Regions from separate parts of the Nocardiopsis sp. LDBS1602 genome, predicted to be linked through region 1. Evidence: riboswitches for the same ligand, from Rfam matches in the RefSeq annotation. Region 1 holds a riboswitch; each other region holds the start of a gene.

Region 1 (9,466 bases):
GAGGGTGTTGGTGAGGGGGGTGGCGGCGATGTCGACGTCGAGGCAGCCGACCAGCTCTCTCAGTTCGCCGCCCTTCCCGTCGCTCCAGTGGCCGCCCTGGGCTTGGAGGGTGACCGTCTCGGTGCCCGCCGCGGACAGCACCTCGGCGTGGACCCGTGTGGTCGCCCAGGCCAGGTCGGTCCACACGGTGAAGCGGGTGAGGAAGCGTTCCTCCCGTGCGAAGACGGTCTCCCCCGCCTCCAGCCGGAAACCGTCCGGTTCGGGAAGGAGCGTGCCGATCCCCATCCCTTCCGGAACGTCCGTGCGGGCCCACGCTGTCGGGTGTTGCGGCGGTGACGACATGTCACCGTTCTACCGCTACGGGGCATGCGGGCGCCAGAACGCCTTCCGGGCCCGTGCGTTGACACGCACGGGCCCGGAAGGCGTTGAGCGGCGGGGAGAGGGACTTTCTCCCCACCGACGGGGTCAGACGGCGGCGGTGGGCTTCTCGTCGTGTCCACCGGACTTGAGCTCGGCCTCGACACGGTCGAAGTCGGCCTCCATCTGCTCGCTGACCTTGCCCAGGCCGTTGAAGAGCAGGATGGACAGGAAGCTCAGGGCGACCGCCGGGACCATCGCGTACAGGCCGGTGCCGAGGTAGGCGCTGTCGAGGATGTCCCAGAGGATGGCGGACGAGCCGCCGACGATCATGCCGGCGAGAGCGCCCGCCCAGGTCATGCGCTTCCAGAAGAGGGCGAGCAGCAGGACCGGACCGAAGCCCGCGCCGAAACCGGCCCAGGCGTAGCCGACCAGGTCCATGACCGAGCTGTTGCCGTACAGCGCGACGAGGGCCGCGATGACGGCGACGGCGACGACGGTGCCGCGGCTGATCCACAGCAGCGAGCGGGGCGACGCCTTCTCATCGACGAAGGCCTTGTAGCCGTCCTCGGTGAGCGCGGAGGCCGCGACCAGGAGCTGGGAGTCGGCGGTGCTCATCACGGCGGCGAGGATCGCCGCCAGCAGGACGCCCGCGACCAACGGGTTGGTCAGGGACGCGATGAGGCTGGGGAAGACCTGCTCGGGGTCGCCGAGCGGGGTGTCGAAGTAGGCGATGCCGATGAAGCCGACCAGGACCGCGAGGATCATGGCGCTGACCGCCCAGGCGACGCTGATACCGGCGGCCTTGGGGATGTCCTTCACGGAACGGATGCCCATGTAGCGGGCGAGGATGTGCGGCTGACCGAAGTAGCCGAAGCCCCAGGCCAGGCCGGAGACGATGACGACCGCGCCGAGGGTCTCGGTGGTGAGCCAGGCACCGGTGTCGGCGTCGAGGGAGGTACCGCCGAACGCCGACATCAGCCCTTCGGCCTTGTCGGACACACCATCGGTGAGGCCGCCGAAGCCACCGAGCACGCTGATCGCCATGATGGGCACCACGAGCAGCGCGATCCACATCATCACCGCCTGCACCACATCGGTGTAGGAGACGGCGAGGAACCCGCCGAGCACGGTGTAGAGCACCACGATGGCCACGCCGATGGCGATGGCCGGCGCCGGGTCGAGTCCGAAGACCATGTCGAAGAGCGAGGCCATCGCCACGAGGCCGGAGGCCACGTAGAAGAAGTAGAAGACGATGATGAGGATCGCGGACACGGCGCGCAGCAGGCGCGTGCGGTCGTTGAAACGGTTCTCCAGGAAGGAGGACAGGGTGAGGGAGTCGGATTCGGCTCCGGTGCGGGAGTCGGTGACACGCTCGGTGTAGACGCGCAGGCGCGGGGCGATGATGAGCCAGCTGCCCGCGAAGCCGGAGGCCAGACCGACGGCGATCCAGGCCTCTCCCAGACCCGACACGTAGATGGCGCCGGGAAGCCCCAGCAACAGCCAACCGCTGAAGTCGCTGGCGTTGGCGCTCAGACCGCTCACCCAGCTGTTGAGGCTACGACCGCCGAGTACGAAGTCGGCCTGCGAGACGGTGCGCTTGTAGACCCAGAGCCCGATACCGACCATGCCGGCGAGATATACGCCGAAGATCACGATCGACCCGATCGAGGAGTCTTCCACCCGTCACTCTCCCTTCCCTGACAAGCGCATTCCTGACTCAACGCGCTCTTTACGAACTTTGACCGCGATCATGGAGCCTTGTAGCACCGGACACAATGCCTTGTGTGCGGAACAACATCTGTTCGAGACCCCACCGAGTCATTGACCAGGCATGATTGTTCGGATGGCCAGCGCCTTACACTCCTCTTTGTCGTATCGGACATAAGAGGAGCGGATCGTGACGAGGCGTACGCTCCGCGACAGATCGCGTTCTCGCGCCGGACACCTCCACCGCGCACCCGCCACGCTCCCCGGAACACCCGGCTCCGGACGGCGACGAGAGGGAGCCGAGGATCGATCCACCGCGACGATCCGTACGAGTAGTGGGAAGAGCCCGAGCGGGCTACCGTGGCCGCATGGACGCACAACCCGCCGCCATCCGCGCCCGCAGCATCGGCCCCTCGGGGATCTGCCCCCGGGGCGAGCACGACTGGAAGCCCTCCGCCCCCGGCTCGGCCCGCCACCTGTGCACGAAGTGCAATTCGATGATGACCCGCAACTACGAACCCGAGGTCGCCGAACCCGCCGCGGACTGACGGCGTTCGTCGCCCGGCCGATCCACACGGGCACGGCGGAGACGTGTACGCCCCTCCCGGCTCCGCCGCCCCGTTCCTCCCTCGGCCCTACGCCACGAGCGGTGCCGCCACGGGCCCCGACTCGGAGACGGCCACCCGATCCGCGAGTCGCTCGGACCACTGGCCCCGGTCCACGCCCAACGCCGCCTCGCCCAGCCTGAGCAGCTGCACGTCCGAGGTGCCCGCCGGGGCGAAGATGTGGTGGGCGTCGCGCAGATAGCGCTCGATCGGACGATCCGTGTACAACCCGCGGGCCGCGTGGATCTCCATGGCGTTGCGCGCCGTGTCCAAGGCGTACTCGACGTTGACGAGTTTGGCGTTGATCAGCTCGTGGTCACAGGCCGCGCCCCGGTCAAGCAGGGACACCGCGTGGTACAGCGACAGCGTCGCCATCATCAGTCGGGACTGCATCTGCCCCAGTTTCAACTTCACCGAGGGCACCTCGCACAAGGGCCTGCCGTAGCGGTGCTGTTCGGAGGCGTAGGCGCAGGTCTCCTCCACCAGGGCCCGATGGATGCCCAAGGCCACCGCGGCCAGGTTGGCCCTGCCGTACAGCACGCTGGACGAGTAGGCCACCGCCAGCCCGTCCCCCTCCTCCCCGAGCATGTTGGCGGCGGGGACACGGCAGTCCTCGAAGATCAACTCCCCGAAGCTGAACCCGTGCAACCCCATCGTGCCCTCGTGCGGGCCCAGGGAGAAGCCGGGCCGATCCGACTCGACCAGGAACGCGGACAACCCCCGCGACCCCTCCCCGGTCCGGACCACCACACCGTGCAGATCGCCGACGTGGCTGTTGCCCACGAAGACCTTCCGCCCGTTGAGCACGTAGTCGTCACCATCGCGAACGGCGCCGCCGGTCATCCCCAGGACGTGCCCGCCGGAGCCGTACTCGGTCACCGCGATCGTGGGCAGACACCGCCCCGCCGCGACCCTCGGCAGCCAGGCCGCGCGCTGGGCCGCGTTCCCGAAGTGCACGATCTTGGCCACCCCCAACTGGGAGGCCTGGACCATCGCGCCCATCGCCCCGCTGACACGGGACATCTCCTCGATGATGATCGTCTTGGCCAGATGCCCCGCGCCCATACCGCCGTAGGCCGGGTCCACGGTCACACCGATCCACCCCTGCTCCGCGATGAGCCGGGACAGTTCGTGGTCCACATGGCGGCGCCGCTCCATCTCGGGGATGCGGGGGGCCACCTCGTGCTCGGCGAACTCACGTACTTCAGCACGCAGTCGCCGGTGCCGCTCGTCTCCGAAAACGTGATCCATTGCGGGTTCTCCCTCGGTATGGGGGGACTACCTGGTCGCACCCTGGTCCGATGCCTTCGGAGGGGATTCGTTCACGCTCTGGCCTGCCCCGGCCATGACCTGGCCGGAAGCGGTCGGCACCCCGATATCCATGCGACGGAGGAGTCGGGGGTGGCCGAACGCGAAAGAGGCCCGGGGCGCGCGCCGCCCCGGGCCCCGGCAAGGGAGAGAAGGAGGAAGAGGATCCGTCCTACGGATCACGGCGGAGGCGCCGAACGCCCCCGAAAGGTCAGTCCCAGTCCAGACCGCCACCGGTCTGGTACTCGATCACCCTCGTCTCGAAGAAGTTCTTCTCCTTCTGGAGGTCCATCATCTCCGACATCCACGGGAACGGGTTCTCCGTCTCACCGAAGATCGGGGCCAGACCGATCTGCTCGGCGCGGCGGTCGGTGATGAAGCGCATGTACTGCTCGCACAGGTCGGCGTTGAGCCCCAGGACCCCGCGCGGCATGGTCTCGCGGCCGTAGGCCACCTCCAGCTCGCAGGCCTCCGTCAGCATCCGCCGGACCTCCGCCTGGAACTCCTCGCTCCACAGATGCGGGTTCTCGATCTTGATCTGGTTGATCACGTCGATGCCGAAGTTCAGGTGGATCGACTCGTCGCGCAGGATGTACTGGTACTGCTCGGCGATACCGACCATCTTGTTGCGACGACCCAGCGACAGGATCTGCGCGAAGCCGGTGTAGAACCACATGCCCTCGAAGATCACGTAGAACGCGACCAGGTCCCGGAGGAAGGCCTGGTCGGCCTCGGGCGTGCCGGTGCTGAAGTCCGGGTCCTCCAGGTTCTGGGTGTACTTGAGGGCCCAGGCGTCCTTCGCCGTGATCGAGGGGACCTCCCGGTACATGTTGAACAGCTCGCCCTCGTCCAGGCCGAGGCTCTCGCAGATGTACTGGAAGGTGTGGGTGTGCACGGCCTCCTCGAAGGCCTGACGCAGCAGGTACTGGCGGCACTCGGGGTTGGTGAGCTGACGGTAGACGGCCAGGACGATGTTGTTCGCGACCAGCGACTCCGCCGTCGCGAAGAAACCGAGGTTGCGCTTGAGCATGAGCCGCTCGTCCTCGGTCAGCCCGTCCTTGGACTTCCACAGGGCGATGTCCGCCTGCATGGCCACCTCGGTGGGCATCCAGTGGTTGTTGCAGCCGGCGAGGTACTTCTCCCACGCCCAGGTGTACTTGAGGGGAAGAAGCTGGTTGACGTCCGCGCGGGCGTTGATCATCGCCTTGTCGTCGACGTTCACACGGGCGGCGTCGCGCTCGATCTCGCCGAGGCCGGTCGTGTCGTTGTTCTCGGAAACCGTGGTCATGCTCGGTACTGGTCCGTTCTCCGGTCGAGCCGGGTCTTCTCTGCGGGGGCGGAGTGCGAGGAAGGAGGGGCGTCCGCGTCCGCGCGCGGACGCCCCCGACCGGATTACTGGCAGGCCTCGCACTCGGGGTCGTCGATGGAGCACGCCTGGTCCTCGACGATCTCGAACTCCTCCTCGGCCGCCGTGGGCTCGGCCACCGGCACCGGGGCGGGACTCGGAGAGGGAGCGGGCGCGGGGGCCGGAGCGGGCGCCGGGGTCGCCGACACCGCGTTCAGCCGGCCGTCGGTGCCCTTGAGCGTGCTCTTCTCCACGTGCGTGGCGCTCTGCGCGCGCAGGTAGTACGTGGTCTTGAGCCCCGAACGCCAGGCCTTCCTGTACAGGGCGTCCAGCTTCCTGCCGCTGGGGGCCGCCATGTACAGGTTCAGCGACTGGGCCTGGTCGATCCACTTCTGACGACGCGAACCGGCCTCCACCAGCCAGGACGGGTCGACCTCGAACGAGGTGGCGTACAGGTCCTTCAGGTCGTCCGGCACCCGGTCGATCTCCCCCAGGCTGCCGTCGTGACGCTTCAGCTCCGCGACCATCTCCTCGTCCCACAGGCCGCGCTCCTTGAGGTCGCGGACCAGGTGGTCGTTGACCACGGTGAAGTCGCCGGACATGTTCGACTTGACGTACAGGTTCCGGTAGACCGGCTCGATCGACTGGTTGACGCCCGTGATGTTGGCGATGGTCGCGGTGGGGGCGATCGCCATGACGTTGGAGTTGCGCATCCCCGTGGTGCGCACCCGCTCGCGCAGCGAGTCCCAGTCCAGCGTCTCACCGCGGTCCATGTCCAGGTCGCCGCCGCGGGCCTCGGCCAGCAGCCGCAACGAGTCGATCGGCAGAACGCCGCGGCTCCACAGGGAGCCCTCGAAGGTCTCGTAGGAACCGCGCTCGGCGGCCAGCTCCATGGACGCCTCGATCGCGTAGTAGCCGATCAGCTCCATGCTCTCGTCGGCGAAGCTCACCGCACCTTCGGAACCGTAGGGCGTGCGGAGCTCGAACAGGGCGTCCTGGAACCCCATGAGCCCCAGCCCGACGGGACGGTGACGCATGTTCGCGCGTCGGGCCTCGGGGATCGTGTAGAAGTTCACGTCGATGACGTTGTCGAGCATGCGCACGGCGGTGCGGACGGTACGGCGCAGCCGCTCGACGTCGATGCCCTCGGCGCTCACGTGGCGGGCCAGGTTGACCGAGCCGAGGTTGCAGACCGCGACCTCGTCCTTGTCGGTGTTCAGCGTGATCTCGGTGCACAGGTTGGAGGAGTGCACCACACCGACGTGCTGCTGCGGCGAACGCAGGTTGGACGGGTCCTTGAAGGTGATCCAGGGGTGGCCGGTCTCGAACAGCATGGTGAGCATGCGACGCCACAGGTCGACGGCGGGCAGCGTCCGGTGGACCTTGATCCGCCCGGCCCGCGCCTCGGCCTCGTAGCGCTCGTAGGCCTCGACGAACTCCAGACCGTACTTGTCGTGGAGGTCGGGGACCTCGTCCGGGGAGAACAGGGTCCAGCTCCCCTGCTCCTCCACACGCTTCATGAACAGGTCCGGAACCCAGTTCGCGGTGTTCATGTCGTGGGTGCGGCGGCGCTCGTCGCCGGTGTTCTTGCGAAGGTCGAGGAACTCCTCGATGTCGATGTGCCAGGTCTCCAGGTAGGCACAGACCGCGCCCTTGCGCTTCCCGCCCTGATTGACCGCGACGGCGGTGTCGTTGGCGATCTTCAGGAAGGGGACGACGCCCTGGCTCTTGCCGTTGGTGCCCTTGATGTGGGAGCCCAGGCCGCGGACCGGGGTCCAGTCGTTGCCCAGACCGCCCGAGTACTTCGACAGCATCGCGTTGTTGCCGATGCCGTGGAAGATCTCCTGGAGGTCGTCACCGATCGTGGTGAGGAAGCAGGAGGAGAGCTGCGCGCGGACCGTGCCCGCGTTGAACAGGGTGGGTGTGGAGGCCATGAAGTCGAACGAGGACAGCAGCTCGTAGAACTCGATCGCGCGGGCCTCACGGTCGTCCTCGTTGAGTGCCAGGCCCATGGCGACGCGCATGAAGAAGGCCTGCGGCAGCTCGTAGCGGACGTCGTCGCTGTGCAGGAAGTAGCGGTCGTAGAGGGTCTGGAGGCCCAGGAAGGTGAACTGCTCGTCGCGATCGGCGTGCAGGGCCCGCCCCAGCACGTCCAGGTCGAACCCGGCCAGGGCGGGGTCGAGCTGGCCGAGCTCGACACCCCGGCGCACGTAGGCCGCCAGGTAGCCGGCGTAGCGGTCGCCCATCTCGGTCTGCCCGGCGGTCTCGTGGGCGTCGAAGACGAAGCTCAGCGCCTCGGTGCGGAGCTTGTCGAGCAGCAGACGCGCGGCCACGTAGGAGTAGTCCGGGTCGACCTCGACGAAGCTGCGGGCGGCCATGACCAGGGCGAGCTCGACCTCGGAGTCGGCGATGCCGGGGTAGAAGCCGCGCCGCGCCTCGTCGAGGACCTTCTCCGCCGAAACACCGGTGAGACCCGCGCAGGCCTCGGCCACCACGTGTTCGATCCGGTCGATGGCGGTGCCAGGGCCACCCTCGTGGGTCTGCGTGGGCCGAACGGATACGGGCGCGGCCTCGACGTCAAGGGTCATAAAGCGGCTCCAACCTCGGTAGAAGAGTCCCCGGGGGCACACGAGTGAGCACGCGGCACGCAGCAGTGGAGGTGTACGTCGAACCTGTACGGTCCACCGGTGGGTCGCGGCGGCTCTCCCTCGAAGCCCCGTCGTCGTACGCACCTGAGGTGCGTGCGGGTGGCAGGTCTTCGGACTCGTGGGCTTCCTACTCCACCGTCGCTTCCCAGGGCCTGAACGGCTCCCAGTGCCTATGACGGCTTTCGTTCCCACTCACCGCTGCGGGGCAGTCCCGGATTCGCACCGGGTTCCCTCTTGCCTCACCCGCCCCGGAGGGCCGGTGAACCACCAGCGGGAGCGATACTACATCTAGGGGATGGTGGGTTGGTACACCGCAAGATGATGGCGTGTCGCGGGTTCTTCGGACGTATCGACCGTGGCCGGATCCCGCCGCCGAACATGGTATGAGGGGGGCGAGACGGCCCCGCCCGGGGCCGCTCTCACCCGGCGGGATCGATGCTCCCACAGGGCGCGGGGCGGTCGGGACCACGCCCGAGAACCCGCCGCAGGCCCCCTCCTCCCCCTCGCGTCGCTCGGGGCGGGGAAGGAAAGCTCACACGAAGCCGGCCGCCTCCGGTCGCGGGCCCGGGGTCGTCGACGCTCCGGGCCGCGGATCGGCCGGGTTCACACCTCGTCGAGGATGAGGTCCAGGTCGTCCTCGGGCCTGCCGAGGTCGGATCGGATACGGAACCGGATTCTCAGCAGTTCGAGGAAGAGGTCCTCGACGTAGGGGCTCCGCGAGCATCCGGCGTGGAAGCGCGCGCCCGCGGTGGCCCAGCGTTCGGCCCCCTCCAGGTCGTCGTGCGCGTACAGCGCCTCGGCGACGTGGATGAGGGTGGGCAGCCCGGCGGGACCACCCGACTCCAGGCGTTCCAGGTGGTACTCGGCCTGGCGGCGTTCGTCCAGTTGCAGGAGGGCGCCCGCGCTCAGGGCGTGCGGGTCGATCACGGTGACGCCGCCGTCGTCGATCGCCCGCTGGTAGGCCGAGCAGGCACGCTCGAACTCTTGGGCGATCTCCCACTGTTCGCCCGCGCGCACGAACAGTTCGGCGCGGCCGACCTCGCTTCCCGCGTCGACCCGGTTGGCCAGGTCCAGTAGTTGGGCGGCGATCCGACCGTGCTCACCCGACCGGACGGCGTGGAATTCCAACCGGTCGAGTTCTGCCGTCGTCACGTGGGTCAACCGCATCGCCCCCATCCCCTACTCGCACTCCCGCGCGCCGATCAGGTCCTGGCACGCTCCAGGGCCTGCCAGAACCCTTGGCGCAGTCCGTCACGGACCTCGTCGCGCAACAGGTGGTCGATCGGGAGCGAGGAGCCCTGAAGCAGGCGGGCCTCCAGGTCGGAGGGCATTCGTGGCCGTCTGGCCAGAACCGCCTCCACCCATAGGGCCGGAGCCTCGCGTGCGATCGACTCCGCGAAGTCGTTCCCTTCCCTGTGCGCGACATGCACCGCTTCATCAACGGTATGCGGGGCGGGGCCCGTCTGCTGGGCATATCCAGGACTGGGGGCGGA
Region 2 (9,466 bases), on a different contig from region 1:
CGTGGTAGGCGACGACGTCGGCCTCACCGATGAGGCGGGCCGCTTTGAGGGTGATCAGTTCGGGGTCTCCCGGACCCACACCGACACCTCGAAGACGTCCGGTCACTCTTCCTCCTTGGCCAGGGCGTTGAGGGCCGAGGCGGTCATCGCCGATCCTCCCCGACGGCCGAGCGCGACCACGTGGGGGACGTCGATCCCATGCCGTTCGGCCAGCTCGGTGAGGGCCTGCTTGGACTCGGCGGCGCCGATGAACCCGACCGGGCAGCCGATGATCGCGCTCGGCCTCGGGGCCCCGTCGATCAACATCTCCATCAGGTGGAACAGGGCCGTGGGGGCGTTGCCGACGGCGACGACCGCGCCCTCCAACATCGGTTCCCACAGGGAGACCGCGGCCGCGCTGCGGGTGGTGCCCCACTCTCGGGCCAGGGCCGGCACGCGGGGGTCTCCGAGGAGGCAGAGCACCTCGTTGTCGGCCGGTAGCCGGCTCCTGGTCACCCCGGTCGCGACCATGGTGGCGTCGCACAGGATAGGCGCGCCGGCCCGCAGCGCCGCACGCGCGGCGGACACCAGACCGGTATGGACGACCAGGTCCTCGGCCAGGTCGACCTGACCGGTGCCGTGGATCATGCGCACCGCGAGCCGTTCGGCGTCGGCGGGCAGGTGGTCGAGCCGGGCCTCGCTCCGGATGGTCGCGAACGAGTCGACGTAGATCGCGGGTCCGTCGTCGATGTAGTCGTAGCGTCTGGGCGGGCGTTTCGGGGTGGTCACCGTGTCCCTCCGGGGATGAGGACGCCACGCCGGGGCGTGACGACGAGTGCGTCGTGGCCGGCCGCGCGGGCCTCCTCCACGAGTTCCGTGATCGCGGCACGGTCCAGCCCCTCCTCTGGCACGGCCACGTGGCGGCCGCCGTCCGGGAGCGGGCCGTGCGGCAGGGGTGGTGCCGGGTCCGGCAGGCGGGGGTCCGGCCGGGCCGGTTCGGCCAGGGGGGAGGAGAGCTCGGTGACGTGCCAGGGCGCCGTGGGACCGGAGCCACGCCGTTCGAGGAAGGTCTCGGCGAGTCGGATCAGCGTCCCGGCGGCCTCGTCGAGGGGGACCGTCGCGCCCGGGTGTTCGCCGACCCGGAGCTGGGCCGACCGGTCGTCGAGGGCGGTCAGGCCCAGGTCACAGGTGCGGTCGAGCAGGTCACCGCGGCCGTCGTCCAGGACGAAGAGGAAACGGCCCGGAAGGGAGGCCAGACGAGGGTTCGCGCACAGCAGCCGGTCCAGTTCGGCCGCGACCGGCCGTAGGTCGGCCCGCCCTCCCGACGTGCCCGTGCACGGGGAGACCATCACGTTGCGGACCAGTTCGTGGGTGCGCGAGGGCAGGAGTCCGGTCGCCTCCAGGGAACGGAGCGCCTCGGGGTCCAGCCTCCCCTCCCGTCCGGGCAGGGCGCGCAGTTGGAGGTTGGCCCGACCGGTGACGTGGACCCGCCCGTCGCCGTACTCCTCGGCCACCGAGGACAGGGCGGTGAGCGCCGGAGCGGGTACGCGGCCTCCGATGAGGCGGAGTCTGACCAGGAGGCCGTCGTCGGCGGGCCAGGGGCGCAGGGCTCCGGGGCAGCGGTCGTGCCGGGTTCGGGGCACGGCGGTCGGGGACATGCGGGTCCTTCGATCAGGGGCCCGTTCGCGAGGCCCGCGGGAACCTGGCGGACCGTCACCGCCAGCGCCAGCAGGTCTTCGGACTCGGGGTCGACCGGTGCGGAACGCCTTCCCGGGCTCCCCGCCCAGTGGCCGTCCCGGGACCTCGGTCCCGGAACACGTCCGCCCGTCACCCTCACCGCTGCGCGTCAGTCCCGGATTCGCACCGGGTTCCCTGCTCCATGAGGTGGAGTTCGACTGGCCAGACGAGATTACCGTGTCCGGTTCGAGCGGATCGTCCCGGGGCCGCGGGGACCCTGCCTCGAGGGCCGGGAGACGTGATCAGGAGAGCGGTGGGCACGGCGAAGGGGACCCCACAGGGCCGGCACGCCCATGGAGGGCGCCCTGGGGATCGAGGGAGGGGGCTCTCAGGAGACGCGCGCCTCGGAGCAGGAGCCGCACAGGCCCCAGTAGACGACCTCGGCCTCGTCGATCTCGAACCCGTGGTCGTCGGAGGCGGTGAGGCAGGGAGCGTGGCCGACGCTACAGTCGACGTCGGCGATGGCGCCGCAGGAACGGCAGACGACGTGGTGGTGGTTGTCCCCCACCCGCGTCTCGTAGCGGGACACCGTGCCCTGCGGTTGGATGCGGCGCAGCAGACCCACGCCTGTCAGGGCCTTGAGGACGTCGTAGACGGCCTGGCTGGACACGGCGCCGATCTCTTCGCGCACGACGCGGATGATCGAATCGGTGTCCGCGTGCGGGTGGGCGTGCACGGCGGAGAGGACGGCCAGTCTGGGACCGGTCACCCGGAGCGCGGACTCGCGCAACATCCGCTCGAAGTCCGAGGGGGTCGGCATACTCGTTGGACCTTCCGTCTTTTCTGGATCAACTCAAATAATGTGATCGTTCCATTCTAATGGGGCGAGAGTTCCGCCGGGCCTGCCCACACCCCTGTCACCGTGATCGACGTCGGCGGCGGCGCGCGGATCACCCGACCCTCGAGCGCACCCTATGCCCGATCGTTCTCCCGATCCGGCCCGGATCATGCGCGTGGCCCGGCTTTCCGAACATCCGGACCCCGCACGCCATTCCCTCGGGGCCCTCGAACCCACCGGCGGAGAGGGCCGCGCCCGGGGGCGGATCTCACATTCACCGACCCCGGACATGCGACCGCCACCGGCCCCGGAAGCCTCGGGGACGGTGGCGGCGCGGTGGTCGCGAGGGTCAGTCCGTGCCGGACTCCATCGCGGCGTGGTCGAGCCACTCGGCGTCGTCGACCTCGCCGCGAGAGGCGATCTCCTGGGCGCCGCCCTCGGGCATGGCGCCGATGAGACCGGTCGAGGCCGCCTGGGCGGCGCCGATCGAGGTCGGGTGCTCGCTGCCGACCATGCCGAGCCGGGAGTAGTCCTCCAGCTTGGCGCGGGAGTCGGCGATGTCGAGGTTGCGCATGGTGAGCTGGCCGATGCGGTCGCCCGGACCGAAGGCGGAGTCCTCGGTGCGCTCCATGGACAGCTTGTCCGGGTGGTAGCTGAACGAGGGGCCCGTGGTGTCGAGGATCGAGTAGTCCTCGCCCCGACGCAGCCGCAGGGTGACCTCGCCGGTGACGGCGGTGCCCACCCAGCGCTGGAGCGACTCGCGCACCATCAGGGCCTGCGGCTCCAGCCAGCGCCCCTCGTACATGAGCCGGCCGAGACGCCGACCGTCGTTGTGGTAGCTGGCGAGGGTGTCCTCGTTGTGGATGGCGTTGACCAGCCGCTCGTAGGCGGCGTGCAGCAGCGCCATGCCCGGGGCCTCGTAGATGCCGCGGCTCTTGGCCTCGATGATGCGGTTCTCGATCTGGTCGGACATGCCCAGACCGTGGCGGCCGCCGATGGCGTTGGCCTCCAGGACCAGGTCGACCGAGGAGGCGAAGGTCTTGCCGTTGATCGTGACCGGCCGGCCCTGCTCGAAGCCGATGGTGACGTCCTCGGGGACGATCTCGACCTCGGGGTCCCAGAAGCGCACGCCCATGATCGGGTCGACGAGCTCGATGCCGGTGTCCAGGTGCTCCAGGGCCTTGGCCTCGTGGGTGGCGCCCCAGATGTTGGCGTCCGTGGAGTAGGCCTTCTCCGTGCTGTCCCGGTAGGGCAGGTCGCGCTCGGCCAGCCACTCCGACATCTCCTTGCGGCCGCCCAGCTCGTTGACGAAGTCGGCGTCGAGCCACGGCTTGTAGATACGCAGGGAGGGGTTGGCGAGCAGACCGTAGCGGTAGAACCGCTCGATGTCGTTGCCCTTGTAGGTGGAGCCGTCGCCCCAGATCTGGACCCCGTCCTCCAGCATGGCGCGGACCAGCAGGGTGCCGGTGACGGCGCGGCCGAGGGGGGTGGTGTTGAAGTAGGGCCGTCCACCGGAACGGATGTGGAAGGCACCGCAGGCCAAGGCGGCCAACCCCTCCTCGACCAGGGCGGCGCGACCGTCGACCAGGCGGGCGATCTCCGCGCCGTAGTCGGAGGCGCGGCCGGGCACCGACTCGATGTCGGGCTCGTCGTACTGGCCGATGTGAGCGGTGTAGGTGCACGGGACGGCACCCTTCTCGCGCATCCACGCGACCGCGACCGAGGTGTCGAGGCCTCCGGAGAAGGCGATTCCGACGCGCTCGCCGGCGGGAAGGGAAGTGAGTACCTTGGACATGACAATAAGCATGCACCCTTATGAATGAACATGCAATTCGGATCGGCGCGCGATCCTGTGACCCTCGTCATCCCACCACCCCCGACCTGCGGGTACCACCCTCCGAAACCGGGCCGCCCGGTTCGACCGGACCCCCTTCCTCCGCTCCCCGGCGACGACCACGACCCCGCGCCCCGGCCACCGTCCCATCACGGCTCCGACCAGAACGACGAGGGGGTGTTGACGCGGGGGGAGGCGCGGTATATCGCTGTCACACGGTGGGTCCGCGCACGGCAGGGGCGGGTGACGGACCCCGACGCCCCCTCCCCGCCCCGGGAGCCGCATGATCGTCATCGGTGTGTCCTCCGGCACCTCGGCGGACGGGATCGACGTCGCCGCCGCCCGGTTCGCCCTGGACGGCGACCTGATCCGGTTGACCCCGCTGGGCCACCTCGACCACCCCTACCCCGACGGTCTGCGGCGGGAGCTCCGTTCGGCCCTGCCTCCGGCGTCGACCACCCTGGAGACGGTCTGCCGGCTCGACACCCTGATAGGGCGCGAGTTCGGCAGGGCCGCGCTGGCCGGCATGGAGGCCTTCACCGAGGGCCGGGCCGACCTGATCTCCTCGCACGGGCAGACGCTCTTCCACTGGGCCGAGGGGCCCACCGTGCACGGCACCCTCCAGATGGGCGGACCCGCCTGGATCGCCGAGGCCACCGGGGTCCCCGTGCTCTCGGACCCGCGCACCGCCGACGTCGCCGCGGGCGGCCAGGGCGCCCCGCTGGCCGCCGTCCTGGACACCCTGCTGTTGGGCGAGCGGAACGAGGCCACCGCCGCGCTCAACCTCGGCGGGATCGCCAACGTGACCGTCGTACGCCCGGGGCGAGACCCCCTGGCCTTCGACACCGGCCCCGCCAACACCCTGCTCGACTCCGCCATGCGGCTGATCACCGACGGGGCGATCGACCTCGACGTCGACGGGCGGCTCGCCCGCTCCGGCGCCCCCGTCCCCGAACTCCTGGACCACCTGCTGGCCGAGCCCTACTACCGACAGGCCCCGCCCAAGTCGACCGGTCCGGAGCTATTCGGGCCCGACCACCTGGAGGCGGCCCTGCGCGCGACGGGCCGCCCCGACGACGGCGACCTGCTCGCCACCCTGGTCGAGCTCACCGCCGTCACCGTCGCCGACGCCCTGCGCCCCCACGGGGTCGTCGAGGTGCTGGCCTCCGGAGGTGGCACCCGCAACCCGGCCCTGATGGATCGGCTCGCCGCCCGGCTCGGACCGGCCCGGCTGGACACCGTCGACGCCCTGGGGTTGGACGGCGACGCCAAGGAGGCCTACCTGTTCGCCCTGATCGGCTTCCTGAGCGCGCACGGACTCCCCGCCGCACTCCCCGCGTGCACCGGGGCCCGCCATTCCGCCATCGCGGGCTCCTTCACCCCGGGATCCGGGCCGCTCCGGCTCCCCGAACCGGCCGATCGGCCCCCGCGACTCCTACGCGTCGAACCGGCCCCCTGATCCGGGTCGCCGACCTTCACGGGACCTCGGACCCGGCCCCCGTCCCCGGAGCCCACCGCCCGCCCCGTCGACCCTCCGGAGGAACCGCCCGGTGCAGACCATCGACATCGTCGTCATCGTCCTCTATCTGCTGTGCTCGGCCTGGTTGGGGCTGAGGCTGTCCGGTCGCCAACGCGACATCAAGGACTACTTCATCGGAGATCGGCGGCTGCCCTGGTGGGCCGTGTGCCTCTCCGTGGTGGCCACCGAGACCAGCGCGCTCACCGTGATCAGCGTTCCCGGGATCGCCTACCTGGGCGACGTCACCTTCCTCCAGGTCGCCGTGGGCTACCTGGTCGGCCGGATCGTGGTCGCCTTCCTGCTGCTGCCCCGCTACTACCGGGGCGAGATGACCACCGCCTACGCCTACCTGGGGCTGCGGTTCGGTCGAGGCATGCAGGCCACCGCCTCGGTCACCTTCCTGTTCACCCGGCTGCTCGCCGACGGGGTGCGCCTGTTCGCCGCCGCCATCCCGATGAAGATCGTCCTGGACTCGTTCGGTCTCGGCGTCTCCTACTTCGCGATCGTCGCGGTGATGGGCGCCGTGACCATCCTGTACACGCTGGTCGGCGGGATCCGCGCGGTGGTGTGGGTGGACGTGCTCCAGATGGGTCTCTACGTCCTCGGCGGGATCGTGGCCCTGGTGGTCATCGCCGTGAACCTGGACGTGAACTTCCTGTCGGTCGCGGCGGAGGAGGGCAAGACCCGGTTCCTCGACCTCACCTCCGACCCCGTCTCCTCCCCCTACGCGACGGTCACCGCCGTCCTGGGCGGGGCCCTGCTGTCGACCGCGTCGCACGGGGCCGACCAGATCATCGTGCAGCGGCTTCTGGGCTGTCGCAGCCTGCGCGACGCGCAGAAGGCCGTGATCGTCAGCGGGGTCGTGGTGTTCGCCCAGTTCGCGCTGTTCCTGACCGTGGGGCTGGCGCTCTACTCCTACTTCGAGCGGGCCACGATCGAACGGCTCGGGATGGGCACCTCCGACGAGCTCTTCCCGGTGTTCATCGCCGAAGGGCTTCCCCCCGGTCTGTCCGGGCTGTTGTTGGCCGGGATCATCGCCGCCGCGATGAGCACCCTGTCGTCGTCCCTGTCGGCGCTGTCGTCCTCCTCCATGTCCGACCTGTACCAGCGGTTCTCGCGCCGGACGCTCTCGGACGGCGAGGCCCTGCGCCTGAGCCGACTGTTCACCCTGGGCTGGGGTCTGGTGTTCATCGTCGCCGCCGCGATGTTCACCGGCACCGACAACCCGGTGGTCGAACTGGGGCTGTCGGTCGCCAGCATCACCTACGGAGGGTTGCTGGGGGCGTTCTTCCTGGGCTTGTGGGTGCGCCGGGCCCGCCAGGCCGACGCCGCCGTCGCCTTCACGGTGGCCGTGGCGACCATGGCCTGGCTGTTCCTGTTCGCCCCGGGATTGGTCGGGTTCACCTGGTACACGGCGATCGGCAGCGCCATCACCGTGGGTCTGGGCGCCCTGCTGTCCCTGCGCCATCGGGACGAGGCCCCGGAGATCGAGACGGCGGAACGCCCCTCCCCACTGGAGGAGGAGCGCCCCTGAGCCGCGGTCCGGGACGGGGCCACGACGGTCCCGTCCCGGACGGCGCGGATCATTCGTACTCGGTGCCGCCCTTGCGGGTGAGGTAGGCGTCGGAGACGAACTTGGCGATCGCGCGACCGCCCAGCTCCTTCGAGAACCGTTCCCTGGCCGGTCGGACCACGAGGCCCTCACGGATGTTCAGGGCGCGCCCGCTCCAGGTCTCGGCGCCCGAGGCCGCCGCGATCAGCAGGGCCTCGTCGTAGGGGCCCTCGTGGAGCACGGGGACCGCGGGCAGCCCCACCTCGGCGAGGAGACCGCCCAGGTCGGCGGAGTCGACCCAGACACGTCGACCGTCCACGTCCAGAGCGACGTCGAACACGGCGTACCCCGGCGCCTCCTCGGTCCGACCGGTCTCTCCGTAGCCCAGGTCCTGGACACCTGAGCCGAAGACCTCACCGAACACGCCGACCCTGCGGGCTCCGAAGCGCTCGGCCAGGGCGCGGGCGGCCTTGCCGACCTCGGCGGCGCGGACCGCCCTCCAGTACAGGTTCCCGTCGTCGGGGGCCAGGGCGAGGTTCTTGCCACCGTGTCCCTTCGAGGAGACGAACTCCTCGCCGCTCTCGGCCAGCAGCGTGTAGAGGCAGGCGGTGCCGTGGATCTTCTCGGTGGCGACGACCGGCTCGCCCGACTCGAAGACGCCCGGGTAGCGCTTGACGTTCTCGATCTCGATCCACCGGAGGAGATCCGGGGCGGCCACGACGTCGCCGCTCAGGTGCACGGGCACCTCCGGGACCCACTTGGTGATCCCGAGTTCGGCGGAGAGGTCGGTGCCGGCCTCGTGCTCGGCCGCCAGGTCGCGGTCGGCGAGCGCGGCGGGACGGCAGACGATGCCCTGGGAGAGTTCGCCTCGGAGCCGGATGGCCTTGACCCGGTTCCGTTTCGACCCCGCGAGCCGTCCGGTCAGACCGATCTCCTCGATGAGGTCCTCGGGCAGGAGGGCCCCCTCGGGGATGTAGACGGCCCAGTCGCCCGTCCGGTAGGCGCCCTTGGCCACGACCGCGTGGAAGAGCCCGACCTTCGCCAGCTCCAGGGCGTCGGCGTCGGGGTGCGGCAGGATCGTGAGTCGTTCGGCGGTGACCCGGAGGGTGGACATGAAAGGACTCCTGGGGGGAGGTGTCGATGCGGATGGTGTCCCGGCCACTATCACGGAGGACGTGCCGGGATCACAACGTCTTTTCCATCCCTACCGGACCGCTGTGACGATCAGGGGAAGCGTCGGGGGCCTGCGCCGTCCCGCCCGAGCACGTCGTCCGGGTTGGAGTAGGGGCAGGAGACCAGGGACAGACAGCCGCAGCCGATGCAGTCGGAGAACCGGTCGCGCAGGGCGGTCATCTCCTCGATACGCCCGGACAGGTCGTCGTACCACTCGCGGGAGATCCGGGCCCAGTCGCGTTTGGTGGGCAGCCCCTCGTCGGGGAGACCGTCGAGGGCCTCCTTGATGCGCTCCAGGGACATCCCCAGACGTTGGGCCGTTCGGATGAACGCGATGATCCGCAGCGTGTCCCGGCGGTACTCACGACGGTTTCCCGCCGTACGCCTGCTGTCGATCAGCCCGAGGCTCTCGTAGTAGTGCAGCGTCGAGACCGCCACGCCCGCGCGCTCGGCGATCTGGCCGGGCTTGAGCCAGGTGATCTCCGGGTCCAACGGCGGCACGGTCCACCTCCTCGTCCTGGGCGGTCCGATGTTCTCGGACCGTGCTTGACATCAAGTCCACTTGACGTAGTGGACTCTACGCGACGGCGGTCCGGACGGCGGGGCGCCGATCGATCGAGGAGTGGACGATGACACCGACCGTCTGGGCCGACGTGAGATGCCCCTGGTGCTGGATGGGGCACCGCTCCCTGGCCGCGGCCTTGGAGCGAAGGGACCGGAGGGAACCGGTGGTGCGGGCGAGCTATCTCCTCGACCCCCACGGGGAGGGACACCCGGGGCGGACGGTGCGCGAAGTGGCCCTGGCCTCCTGGGGAATGGACGAGGACGGCTGGCGGGCCATGCGGGACCGGGTGGAGACCGCCGGCCGCGCGTTCGGCCTGAGGATTCGGATGG
Region 3 (9,466 bases), on a different contig from region 1:
GAGCCGGCCACGCCGGTGACCACGACGAGCGTCCCCAGCGGGATGTCGACGTCGACGTCGCGCAGGTTGTTGGCCTTCGCGCCGCGGATCGGCAGGACCCCGGTGGGCGTGCGCGTGCTCTCCTTGACCCGGACCCGGTCGTCGAAGTGGCGTCCGGTGAGGGTGCCGGAGGAGCGCAGTCCTTCGACGTCCCCCTCGAAACCGACGCTTCCGCCCTCCGTCCCGGCCCCGGGTCCGAGGTCGACGACGTGGTCGGCGATGGCGATCGTCTCGGGCTTGTGCTCCACGACCAGCACCGTGTTGCCCTTGTCCCGCAGGTTCAGCAGCAGTTCGTTCATCCGACCGATGTCGTGGGGGTGCAGGCCGATGGTGGGCTCGTCGAAGACGTAGGTGACGTCGGTGAGGGAGGAGCCCAGGTGTCGGATCATCTTGACGCGCTGGGCCTCGCCGCCCGACAGGGTGCCCGAGGGACGTTCCAGGGAAAGGTAGCCCAGGCCGATGTCCACGAACGAGTCGAGGGTCCGTCGCAGGGTGGTGAGCAGCGGCGCCACCGTGCCGCGCGCCTCGCCTCCTCCGGCCTCGGCGCTCTCCTCGATCCCGTCGAGCCCCCGGACCCAGTCGGCCAGATCGCTGATCTGCATCGCGCAGGCGTCGGCGATGTTCACCCCTCTGATCCGCGATGAGCGCGCCCTCTCGGTGAGGCGGGTCCCGTCGCAGTCGGGGCAGGTGGTGAAGGTGACGGCCTCGTCCACGAACGCCCGGATGTGCGGCTGCATCGCCTCCCGGTCCTTGGACAGGAACGACTTGCGGATCTTGGGGATCAGCCCCTCGTAGGTGAGGTTGACCCCGTCGATCTTGACCTTGACGGGCTCGTGGTGGAGGAGGTTCCACCTCTCCTTGTCGGTGAACTCGCGGATCGGTTTGTCCGGGTCGACCAGCCCCGACTCGGCGTAGAGACGCACGGTCCAGAAGCTGTCCGACTTCCATCCGGGGATGGTGAAGGCGCCCTCGGAGATCGCCTTGGTGTCGTCGTAGAGGCGCGAGAGGTCGATGTCGGAGACCGTGCCGCGGCCCTCACAGGTGACGCACATGCCGCCGGTCCGGCTGAAGGTCGCCTTGACCGCCTTCCTCGCCCCGCGCTCGACCGTGATGGCGCCGCTCGCCTTGACCGAGGGCACGTTGAAGGCGAACGCCCCGGGCGGGCCGACGTAGGGGGTTCCGAGCCGGCTGAAGAGGATGCGCAGCATGGCGTTGGCGTCGGTGGCGGTACCGACCGTGGAGCGGGGGTCGGAGCCCATCCTCTCCTGGTCGACGATGATCGCGGTCGTCAATCCGTCGAGCAGGTCCACGTCGGGCCGCTCCGTGCGCGGCATGAACCCCTGGACGAAGGTGCTGTAGGTCTCGTTGATCATCCGCTGCGACTCGGCGGCGATCGTGTCGAACACCAGCGAGCTCTTGCCCGATCCCGAGACCCCGGTGAACACCGTGAGTCTGCGCTTGGGCAGGTCGACGGCGACGTCCTTGAGGTTGTTCTCCCGCGCGCCCCGCACGCGGATCAGGTCGTGGCCGTCGGCGGCGTGTCCGGAACCGGTGCTCATCGTCTCTTCCATCCCCTGGACCTCCTCGACGTCCACACCGATCCGGGCGGGTCGCCTGTCCGGCCACACGGTCGCCGTTGCTCGACGCCCTCCTCGGCCACGCGCCACATCGTGACACAGGGCGAGGACAGAACGGGGTGAACGCGACCGGCCCGTCCCGGATCAGGCCGAAGGGGCGGTGTCCGGGACGAGGCCGGCCAGGGCGGCCGTCAAACGACGCGTGATCTCCGGCGGGCGTACCGCCACTCGGATCCAGGAGGGGTCCAGCCCCGGGAAGGTGTCGGCCCTGCGCGCCGCGATCCCCTGGGCGCGCAGGCGCGCGTGCGCCCCTTCCCCGGCCCGCACGAGGACGAACGGAGCCCGTGAGGGGACGAACCCCACCCCGGCCTCGCGCAGCCCGGCTTCGAGATGGGAGCGCCATCCGTCGAGTTCACGGGCGCGGCGCTCCGCCTCGGGGACCGCCTCCTCCGAGGTACAGGCGATCATGGCCGCGATCGCGGGGGTGGACACCGACCAGGGCGTGCTCGCCCGTTCCAGCCCGCGCACGGCCTCGGAGTCGCCGACGAGGTATCCGGCCCTGATCCCGGGGATCGACCAGTGTTTGGTGAGACTGCGCAACACCACCAGCCCTTCGAACCGCTCCTCGACCAGGCTCTCCGGCTCCCCCGGCACCGCGTCCATGAACGCCTCGTCGACGACGACCAATCGCCCGGGGCGGCAGAGTCGACGCAGGTCACGGGCGGGGTGGAGAACTCCGGTGGGGTTGGTGGGGTTGCCCACGACCACCAGGTCCGCGTCGTCGGGGACGGCGTCCGGGTCGAGGACGAAACCTCTCTCGGCCGGGCAGAGCACGCTCGTGACGGCGTGTCCGGCCTGTTCGAGCGCGGCGTGCGGTTCGGTGAACTGGGGGTGGACCACGACCGGCCGTCGCCAGGAACGGAGCCGCGCGATCAGGGTGAACGCCTCGGCCGCTCCGGCGGTGGGCAGCACCTCGTCGACCCCGCGCCCGTGACGACGGGCGATCGCGGCCCGGGCCGGTGCGGGGTCGGGGTAGGCGTCGATCTCGCGCAGGCTCTCGGCGAGGGCGCGGTCGAGCCACACGGGACGCCGCCCCGGATGGACGTTGACGGCGAGGTCCAGCATCCCCTCGCCCACCTCGACGTCACCGTGGTGGCGGAGCGGGTCGGCGACGGGTTCCGCCACCGCCTCCGCCTTCAGGGACACGAGGTCGGGTGCCGGGACGGAGGCGGGCGCGGGTGGCGGGGTCGCGCGCGCGGCGTCGGCCAGACGTGCCGCGAAACGCGGACGGCCGGCCCAGTGGAGGTGCAGGTAGGAGGCGTGCAGCGTGTCGGAGGCGAAGCCCTCCGGAGCTCCATCGACGACCCAGGCCGGGCGTTCGGCGCAGGCTCCGGGGCTCATGCGGGTGCGGTGGAACTCGTGACCGGTGGCGCTCTCGCCCGCGCGGGTGAGCAGCGTGTCTCCGGGCGCGGTCGCCACCGGATAGCGCAGGGTGAGCCGCTCCGTCATCCGGGCGTGCGCGGGAAGGACCCCGGCCATGGCCCTGTCATCGAGCGACCCGGCCAGGTACAGCATGCCGGCGCACTCGGCGACGGTGGGCACCCCGGAGCGGACGGCGTCGCGCAACTCGGTCAGCAGGGCCCGGTTGGCGGCGAGCCGACCCGCGTACACCTCGGGGAAGCCGCCGCCGAGGTAGAGGCCCCGGGTCCCGGCGGGCAGCGCGGTGTCCACGAGCGGATCGAAGGCCACGACCTCGCATCCGGCGGCGGTGAGCAACTCCTCCGTCTCCGGGTAGCGGAAGGTGAAGGCCCGGCCGCCGGCCACCGCGATCACCGGCCGCGGACCGTCGGCGGCGGCGATCCCCGGTTCGTCGGCGGGATCCCAGGGGCGGGCGTCCAGGGCCGGGGCGGAACGGGCCAGCTCCACCAGCGCGTCCAGGTCGACGTCGCGCGCGACGCGCTCGCCGAGCCGTTCGACGGCGCGGGCCGACTCGGCCCGTTCGGCCGCCGGGACCAGCCCCAGGTGGCGGGAGGGCGCGGCGATCTCCTCGTCGCGGGAGACCACCCCCAGGACAGGGATAGGCATGGCCCGGGCGATCTCGGCGACGTTGCGGGCCGACCCGGCCTTGTTCAAGATGACCCCGACGACCTCGACCGCGGGATCGTAGGCGACCATCCCCGCCACCAGGGCCCCCGCCGAACGCGACATGCGGGACACGTCCACGACCAGCACCACGGGGGTCGCGGTCAGGGCCGCCACGTGCGCGGAGGAGGCGAACCCGTCGGTGCCGATCCGTCCGTCGTGCAGCCCCATCACGCCTTCGACGACGGCGATGTCGGCGCCGCGCGCCCCGTGCAGGAGCAGCGGCGCCACCCGCTCCTCGCCCACCAGGTGGGGGTCGAGGTTGCGGCCGGGCCGTCCGGTGCCCAGGGCGTGGTAACCGGGATCGATGTAGTCGGGCCCGACCTTGTGCCCGCTCACCGTGTGACCGGCGGCCCGGAGCGCCGCCATCAGCCCGGTCGCGATCGTGGTCTTGCCCTGCCCCGTCATGGGCGCGGCGATCATCAACCGGGGCGGGGCGGTCCCCTCCGGGCGGAGGGGGGACGTCACCATTCGATCCCTCGTTGGCCCTTCCGGCCGGCGTCCATCGGGTGCTTGACCTTGGTCATCTCGGTGACCAGATCGGCGGCCTCCAGTAGACGCGGGTCGGCCCGACGGCCGGTGATCACCACGTGCTGGCGTCCGGGACGGCTCTCCAGGGCGGCGACGACGTCCTCGACGTCGACCCACCCCCAGGCGATCGGGTAGGTGAACTCGTCGAGGATGAGCAGGTCGTGCGTCTGCTCGGTGAGCCTGCGCTTGATCTCCTCCCACCCCTGCGCGGCGGCGGCCGCGTGGTCCTCGGCCCCGTCGCGGTGGCGGATCCAGGACCAGCCGGAGCCCATCTTGTGCCATTCGACCGGGCCGCCCTCGCCGGTCTCCTCGTGGAGCCGGCCCAGGCGTTCCAGGACGGTCTGCTCGCCGATGCGCCACTTCGCCGACTTGACGAACTGGAACACCCCGATCCGCCAGCCCTGGTTCCAGCCGCGCAGGGCCAGACCGAACGCGGCCGTCGACTTGCCCTTGCCGTCACCGGTGTGGACGGCCAGGAGCGGAAGGTTGCGGCGTTGGCGTGTGGTGAGTCCGTCGTCGGGGACGACGGACGGCTGTCCCTGGGGCATCAGGCGGCCCTTTCTCGTACGGCGTCGCTCAGGGCGTCGGCGTCGACCTCGCCGACGGGCAGATGGTCGGCGTCCAGGCGGGCGGCGAGGGTGGCGGCCAGCCCCAGACGCAGGGGGCCGGACTCGCTGTCCACCACGACCGTGGTGACCCCGAGGCCGGCGACGTGGTCGGCGGCGTCCAGGGCACGACCGACGGCGCCCCGTCCCCCGGTGGCCCGGCCGTCGGTGACCACGACCAGGAGCGGACGCAGGCGCGCGTCGCGCAGGCGTTCCCGTCGGACCACCCGGGCAGCCTCCAGCAGCCCCTCGGCGAGCGGGGTGCGGCCGCCGGCGGGCATCTCGTCGAGACGGACGGCGGCCACGTCCACCGAACGGGTGGGCGGCAGCGTGAGTTCGGCCGTGCTCCCCCGGAAGGTGATCAGGCCGACCTTGTCGCGTCTGCGGTAGGCGTCCAGCAGGAGCGAGAGGATCGCGGTCTTGACCTCGGTCATGCGTTTGCGCGCGGCCATGGAGCCGGAGGCGTCGACACAGAACAGGACCAGGTTGCTCTCCCGGCCCTCCCGGATCGCGACGCGCAGGTCCTCCGGACGCAGCCGGATCCGCTCCCCCTCGCCCGGTCGTGAGGCGGCGGCCCGCACGGTCTCCACCAGGTGGAGCGAGGAGCCCCGGCCCGGGCCGGGGCGGGAGGCGCCGACCCGGCGGCCCCGGGTTCCGATGGCGCGGCTGCGTCGACCGTCGGCGCCCTCTCCGGTCCCCCGCACGGTGAACGTACGGGGGCGGTAGGGGGCGGCCGCCTTGGCCGTGGGGAGCGGGGCGGCGGACGGCCGGGACTCGGAGTCGGGGCGATCCTCGCCCACGGGTTCTTGCGGAGCGGGCTCCGGGATCGTCTCCGGCTCCGGGCCGGTCTCCTCACCGATCGGTCCGTCGGCCGGGCCCTCGGTGGGTTCGGGGCCTTCGGCGTCCGGTGCGCCGTCGCCCTCGGGCGGGGTGTCGACGGGGTCGTCGCCGCCGTCCGGGCCCGAGGGTTCCGGCGGATCGGGCGGGAGCTCCTCCTCGCCCAGGACCCGGTCGAGGAGCTCCTCGTCCAGCCCCGGGGCGTCGAAGGGGTTGCGCCTGCGCCGGTGCGGCAGGGCGAGGGTGGCGGCGCGGCGGATGTCGGCGCGGGTCACCTCGGTCCGCCCCTCCCAGGCGGCGTGCGCGACCGCCGTGCGGGCGGTGACGATGTCGGCGCGCAGACCGTCGACCTCGAAGGCGGCGCACACCTCGGCGATCTTGAGCAGCGCCGCCTCGGACAGCCGGACCCGGTCCAGGGCGTCGCGCGCCTCGGCGATACGCGCGGACAGGGCCCGCTCGGTCTCACGGTAGCGCTCGGCGAAGCCGGCCGGGTCGGTGTCGTAGGCCATCCGGCGTCGGACCACCTCGGCGCGGGCACGGGGCTCGGTCGGCGCGGCGATCTCCACGGTGAGCCCGAAGCGGTCGAGGAGCTGCGGGCGCAGCTCGCCCTCCTCCGGGTTCATCGTGCCGATGAGCAGGAAGCGGGCCGTGTGCTCCACGGAGAAGCCGTCGCGTTCGACGGTCACCCGGCCGGTGGCCGCCGCGTCCAGCAGGAGGTCGACCAGGTGGTCGTGGAGGAGGTTGACCTCGTCGACGTAGAGCAGCCCGCGGTGGGCTCGGGCCAGTAGTCCGGGTTCGTAGGCGACCTGTCCTCGGGTGAGCGCCTGCTCCAGGTGCAGGGAGCCCAGGACCCGGTCCTCGGTGGCGCCGACGGGGAGTTCGACCAGCCGGACCGGCCGGCTCTCCACCGGGGTCTCGGGGCCGAAGGGACCATCGGGCGAGTGCTGTCCGGGGTCGGCCGGATCCACGGAGAAGCGGTCCCCGCAATGGACGTCGATGGGCGGCAGCAGGGAGGCCAGCGCCCGCACCGCGGTGGACTTGGCGGTGCCCTTCTCGCCGCGGACCAGGACGCCGCCGATCTCCGGCGAGACGCTGGTCAGGACCAGGGAGAGTCCGAGGTCGTCGAGGGGTTCGGTGTCGCAACCGACGATCGCGGAGAAGGGAAAGTGCGAAGACCGCAATGGCATGTGAGGCTCCCGCTCGTTTCGCCATACGTCATGGGCGGGCGCGAGGCCGGTCTTCGGACTTGCCGGGTCCTCCTCACGGAGGCTCGGTTCACCGCAGCGGGCCTGTGCCGGAATCTCACCGGGCTTCCCAGATTCTCCCCTCCCGCCGTCACCACCGTTTCCGATGGCCGGGCGGGCAGGGGCACCTCGCGCCTGTTGCCCGCCACGATAGCGTCAGGGCCATGAAGGACGACACGCGCCCTCCCCGTCGGGCGCCCGGCCGGGCCCTGCCGGGCGAGACGCCCCTCCCCGCCGAAGGGGTCGGGATCACCGTCGTCGGTGTCGGGGCCGACGGCTGGTCCGGGCTGCCCGAACGCCTGCGCACGCTGGTTCTGGAGGCGGAGGTGGTGCTGGGCGGCCACCGGCACCTGTCCATGCTTCCGGAGACGCCCGGGCAACGCCGCGAGCCCTGGCCCTCCCCGCTCCGTGAGGGGCTGCCCGACCTGTTGGCCTCCCTCGACGGGGCCCGTACGGTGGCGCTCGCCTCCGGAGACCCGTTGGTGTCGGGGATCGGCACCACCCTGATCGACGCGCTGGGTCCCGAGACCGTACGTCTGGAACCGGCCGTCTCCTCCGTCGCCCTGGCCCGCGCCCGTATGGGGTGGCCCGCCGAACGGTGCGCCGTGGTGAGCCTCGTCGGCCGGGACCCCCGCCCGCTTCTGCGCAGACTCGCGCCGGGACGTCGTGTCCTGGTGCTCTCCTCCGACGCGGGCACGCCCGCGACGGTCGCCGGGATGCTGGTCGGCGCCGGGTACGGAGAGAGCCGGATGACGGTCCTGGGCGACCTGGGCGCGCCCTCGGAGTCACGGTTGGAGGGCACGGCCGAAGGATGGGCGTCCATCCCCGTCGAGAAGGTCTCCGCCCTGCACGTGCTCGCCCTCGAACTCGCCGGACCGGTCGGGTACGGCCTGGTCACCGGACTTCCCGATGACGCCTTCGAACACGACGGCCAGCTCACCAAACGGGACCTGCGCGCCTCGGCCCTGGCCCGATTGGCGCCCTCGCCCGGACAGCACCTGTGGGACGTGGGCGCGGGGGCCGGATCGATCGGCATCGAGTGGATGCGCGCCCACCCGACCTGCTCGGCCGACGCCGTGGAGGCGAACGCCGACCGGGCGGCGCGGATCGAACGCAACGCCGGACGGCTGGGGGTCCCCGGTCTCCGGGTGGTCACCGGCCGGGCCCCGGAGGCGCTGGGCGATCTCGCCGGGCCCGACGCGGTGTTCGTCGGCGGTGGCGCGACCCGGCCGGGCGTACTCGACGCCTGCCTGGACGCCCTGTCGCCGGGCGGCCGGCTCGTGGTGCACGGCGTGACCCTGGAGACCGAGGCCCTGCTCGCGGACGCCCGCCGTCGTCACGGCGGAGAGCTCACCCGGATCCAGGTCGAGACCGCCGCGCCCGTCGGCACCTTCACCGGGTGGACGCCCGCGCGCACGGTCACCCAGTGGGCTCTGACGGTCGACCCTTGACCCTGGGGCGGCACGGATCGTAGAGGTGGGACTCCCCTCCCCCGCGCGGGTCCAGGGCCCGGCCCACGAGGATCACGGCCGCCTGCCGGAGTCCGGCCCCCTCCACCAGGTCGGCGATGTCGGCGACCGTGCCGCGCAGCACCGACACGTCCGGATGGCCGACCTTGTGCACCACGATCACCGGGCAGTCGTCGCCGTACTCGGGGGCGATCTCGACCATCAGTTCCCGGACGCGGCGGATCGCCAGGTGCAGGACCAGGGTGGCCCGCGTCCGGGCGAACGCGGACAGGCTCTCGGTGTCCGGCATCGCCGTCGAACGGGCCCGGGTCCGGGTCAGCACCACCGACTGGGCCACCAGCGGCACGGTCAGCTCCCGGCCGACCAGGGCCGAGGCGGCCGCGTAGGCGGGCACCCCCGGGGTGACGTCCCAGGGGACGCCGTGGGCGTCGAGTCGGCGGGTCTGCTCGGACAACGCGGAGTACAGCGACGGGTCGCCCGAGGTGAGCCGCACGACCTCGCGGTCCCCGGAGTGCGCCGCGACCAACAGTTCGGTGATGCGGTCCAGGTCCAGACCCTGGGTGTCGATCGCCTCGACGTCGGACGCGCAGTGGGAGAGGACCTCCGCGTCCACGTAGGTGCCGGGGTAGAGCACCACGTCGGCCGCCGCCAGCATGCGGGCGGCGCGCAGCGTCAGCAGGTCGGCGGCGCCGGGGCCCGCCCCCACGAAGTGGACGGTCACGTCCTCACCCACCTGGGGGTCCAGACCCGGCCGGCCGGGTCGACCCGGGTCCCGGAGGCGCCCACGATCAGCAGACAGCGCATGTCGATCGTGGTGGTGTCGAGCTCTTTCAAGGTGGTCGTCAGGAGGGTCTCTCCCTCCCGACCGACGTCGCGGCCGACGACGACCACGGTGTCGGGGTCGCGGTGCTCCAACAGGATCCGTCGGGCGTGGGCGATCTGCTCGGTCCGAGAACGGGAGGCCGGGTTGTACACGGCCAGCACCAGGTCGGCCTCGGCCACGGAGCGGAGCCGGCGTTCGA

What was found. A riboswitch is a leader RNA that binds a small molecule or an ion and turns the genes downstream of it on or off. The one in region 1 is predicted to bind cobalamin.
Region 2: another riboswitch for cobalamin. It lies ahead of U9J66_RS16565 (nitrite reductase); the one in region 1 lies ahead of U9J66_RS13595 (ribonucleoside-diphosphate reductase subunit alpha).
Region 3: another riboswitch for cobalamin. It lies ahead of U9J66_RS16540 (VWA domain-containing protein); the one in region 1 lies ahead of U9J66_RS13595 (ribonucleoside-diphosphate reductase subunit alpha).

What each region holds. Positions count from the first base shown of each region.
Region 1 covers NZ_JAYLVW010000003.1:363,974-373,439, reverse strand. Annotated here, with positions in the region: gene U9J66_RS13620 (putative glycolipid-binding domain-containing protein) at 1-342, opposite strand, end outside; gene putP (sodium/proline symporter PutP) at 466-2,040, opposite strand; gene U9J66_RS13610 (hypothetical protein) at 2,436-2,615, shown strand; gene U9J66_RS13605 (acyl-CoA dehydrogenase family protein) at 2,703-3,923, opposite strand; gene U9J66_RS13600 (ribonucleotide-diphosphate reductase subunit beta) at 4,192-5,268, opposite strand; gene U9J66_RS13595 (ribonucleoside-diphosphate reductase subunit alpha) at 5,373-7,913, opposite strand; cobalamin riboswitch at 8,058-8,257, opposite strand; gene U9J66_RS13590 (hypothetical protein) at 8,577-9,149, opposite strand; gene U9J66_RS13585 (NYN domain-containing protein) at 9,176-9,466, opposite strand, start outside.
Region 2 covers NZ_JAYLVW010000004.1:310,770-320,235, forward strand. Annotated here, with positions in the region: gene U9J66_RS16555 (precorrin-2 C(20)-methyltransferase) at 1-106, opposite strand, end outside; gene U9J66_RS16560 (precorrin-8X methylmutase) at 103-768, opposite strand; gene U9J66_RS16565 (nitrite reductase) at 765-1,637, opposite strand; cobalamin riboswitch at 1,690-1,893, opposite strand; gene U9J66_RS16570 (Fur family transcriptional regulator) at 2,045-2,476, opposite strand; gene argG (argininosuccinate synthase) at 2,844-4,289, opposite strand; gene U9J66_RS16580 (anhydro-N-acetylmuramic acid kinase) at 4,612-5,787, shown strand; gene U9J66_RS16585 (sodium:solute symporter) at 5,879-7,381, shown strand; gene U9J66_RS16590 (RNA ligase (ATP)) at 7,431-8,513, opposite strand; gene soxR (redox-sensitive transcriptional activator SoxR) at 8,624-9,073, opposite strand; gene U9J66_RS16600 (DsbA family oxidoreductase) at 9,202-9,466, shown strand, end outside.
Region 3 covers NZ_JAYLVW010000004.1:300,200-309,665, forward strand. Annotated here, with positions in the region: gene U9J66_RS16525 (ATP-binding cassette domain-containing protein) at 1-1,610, opposite strand, end outside; gene U9J66_RS16530 (cobyrinate a,c-diamide synthase) at 1,761-4,229, opposite strand; gene cobO (cob(I)yrinic acid a,c-diamide adenosyltransferase) at 4,223-4,837, opposite strand; gene U9J66_RS16540 (VWA domain-containing protein) at 4,837-6,912, opposite strand; cobalamin riboswitch at 6,946-7,084, opposite strand; gene cbiE (precorrin-6y C5,15-methyltransferase (decarboxylating) subunit CbiE) at 7,140-8,426, shown strand; gene U9J66_RS16550 (cobalt-precorrin-4/precorrin-4 C(11)-methyltransferase) at 8,395-9,177, opposite strand; gene U9J66_RS16555 (precorrin-2 C(20)-methyltransferase) at 9,162-9,466, opposite strand, start outside.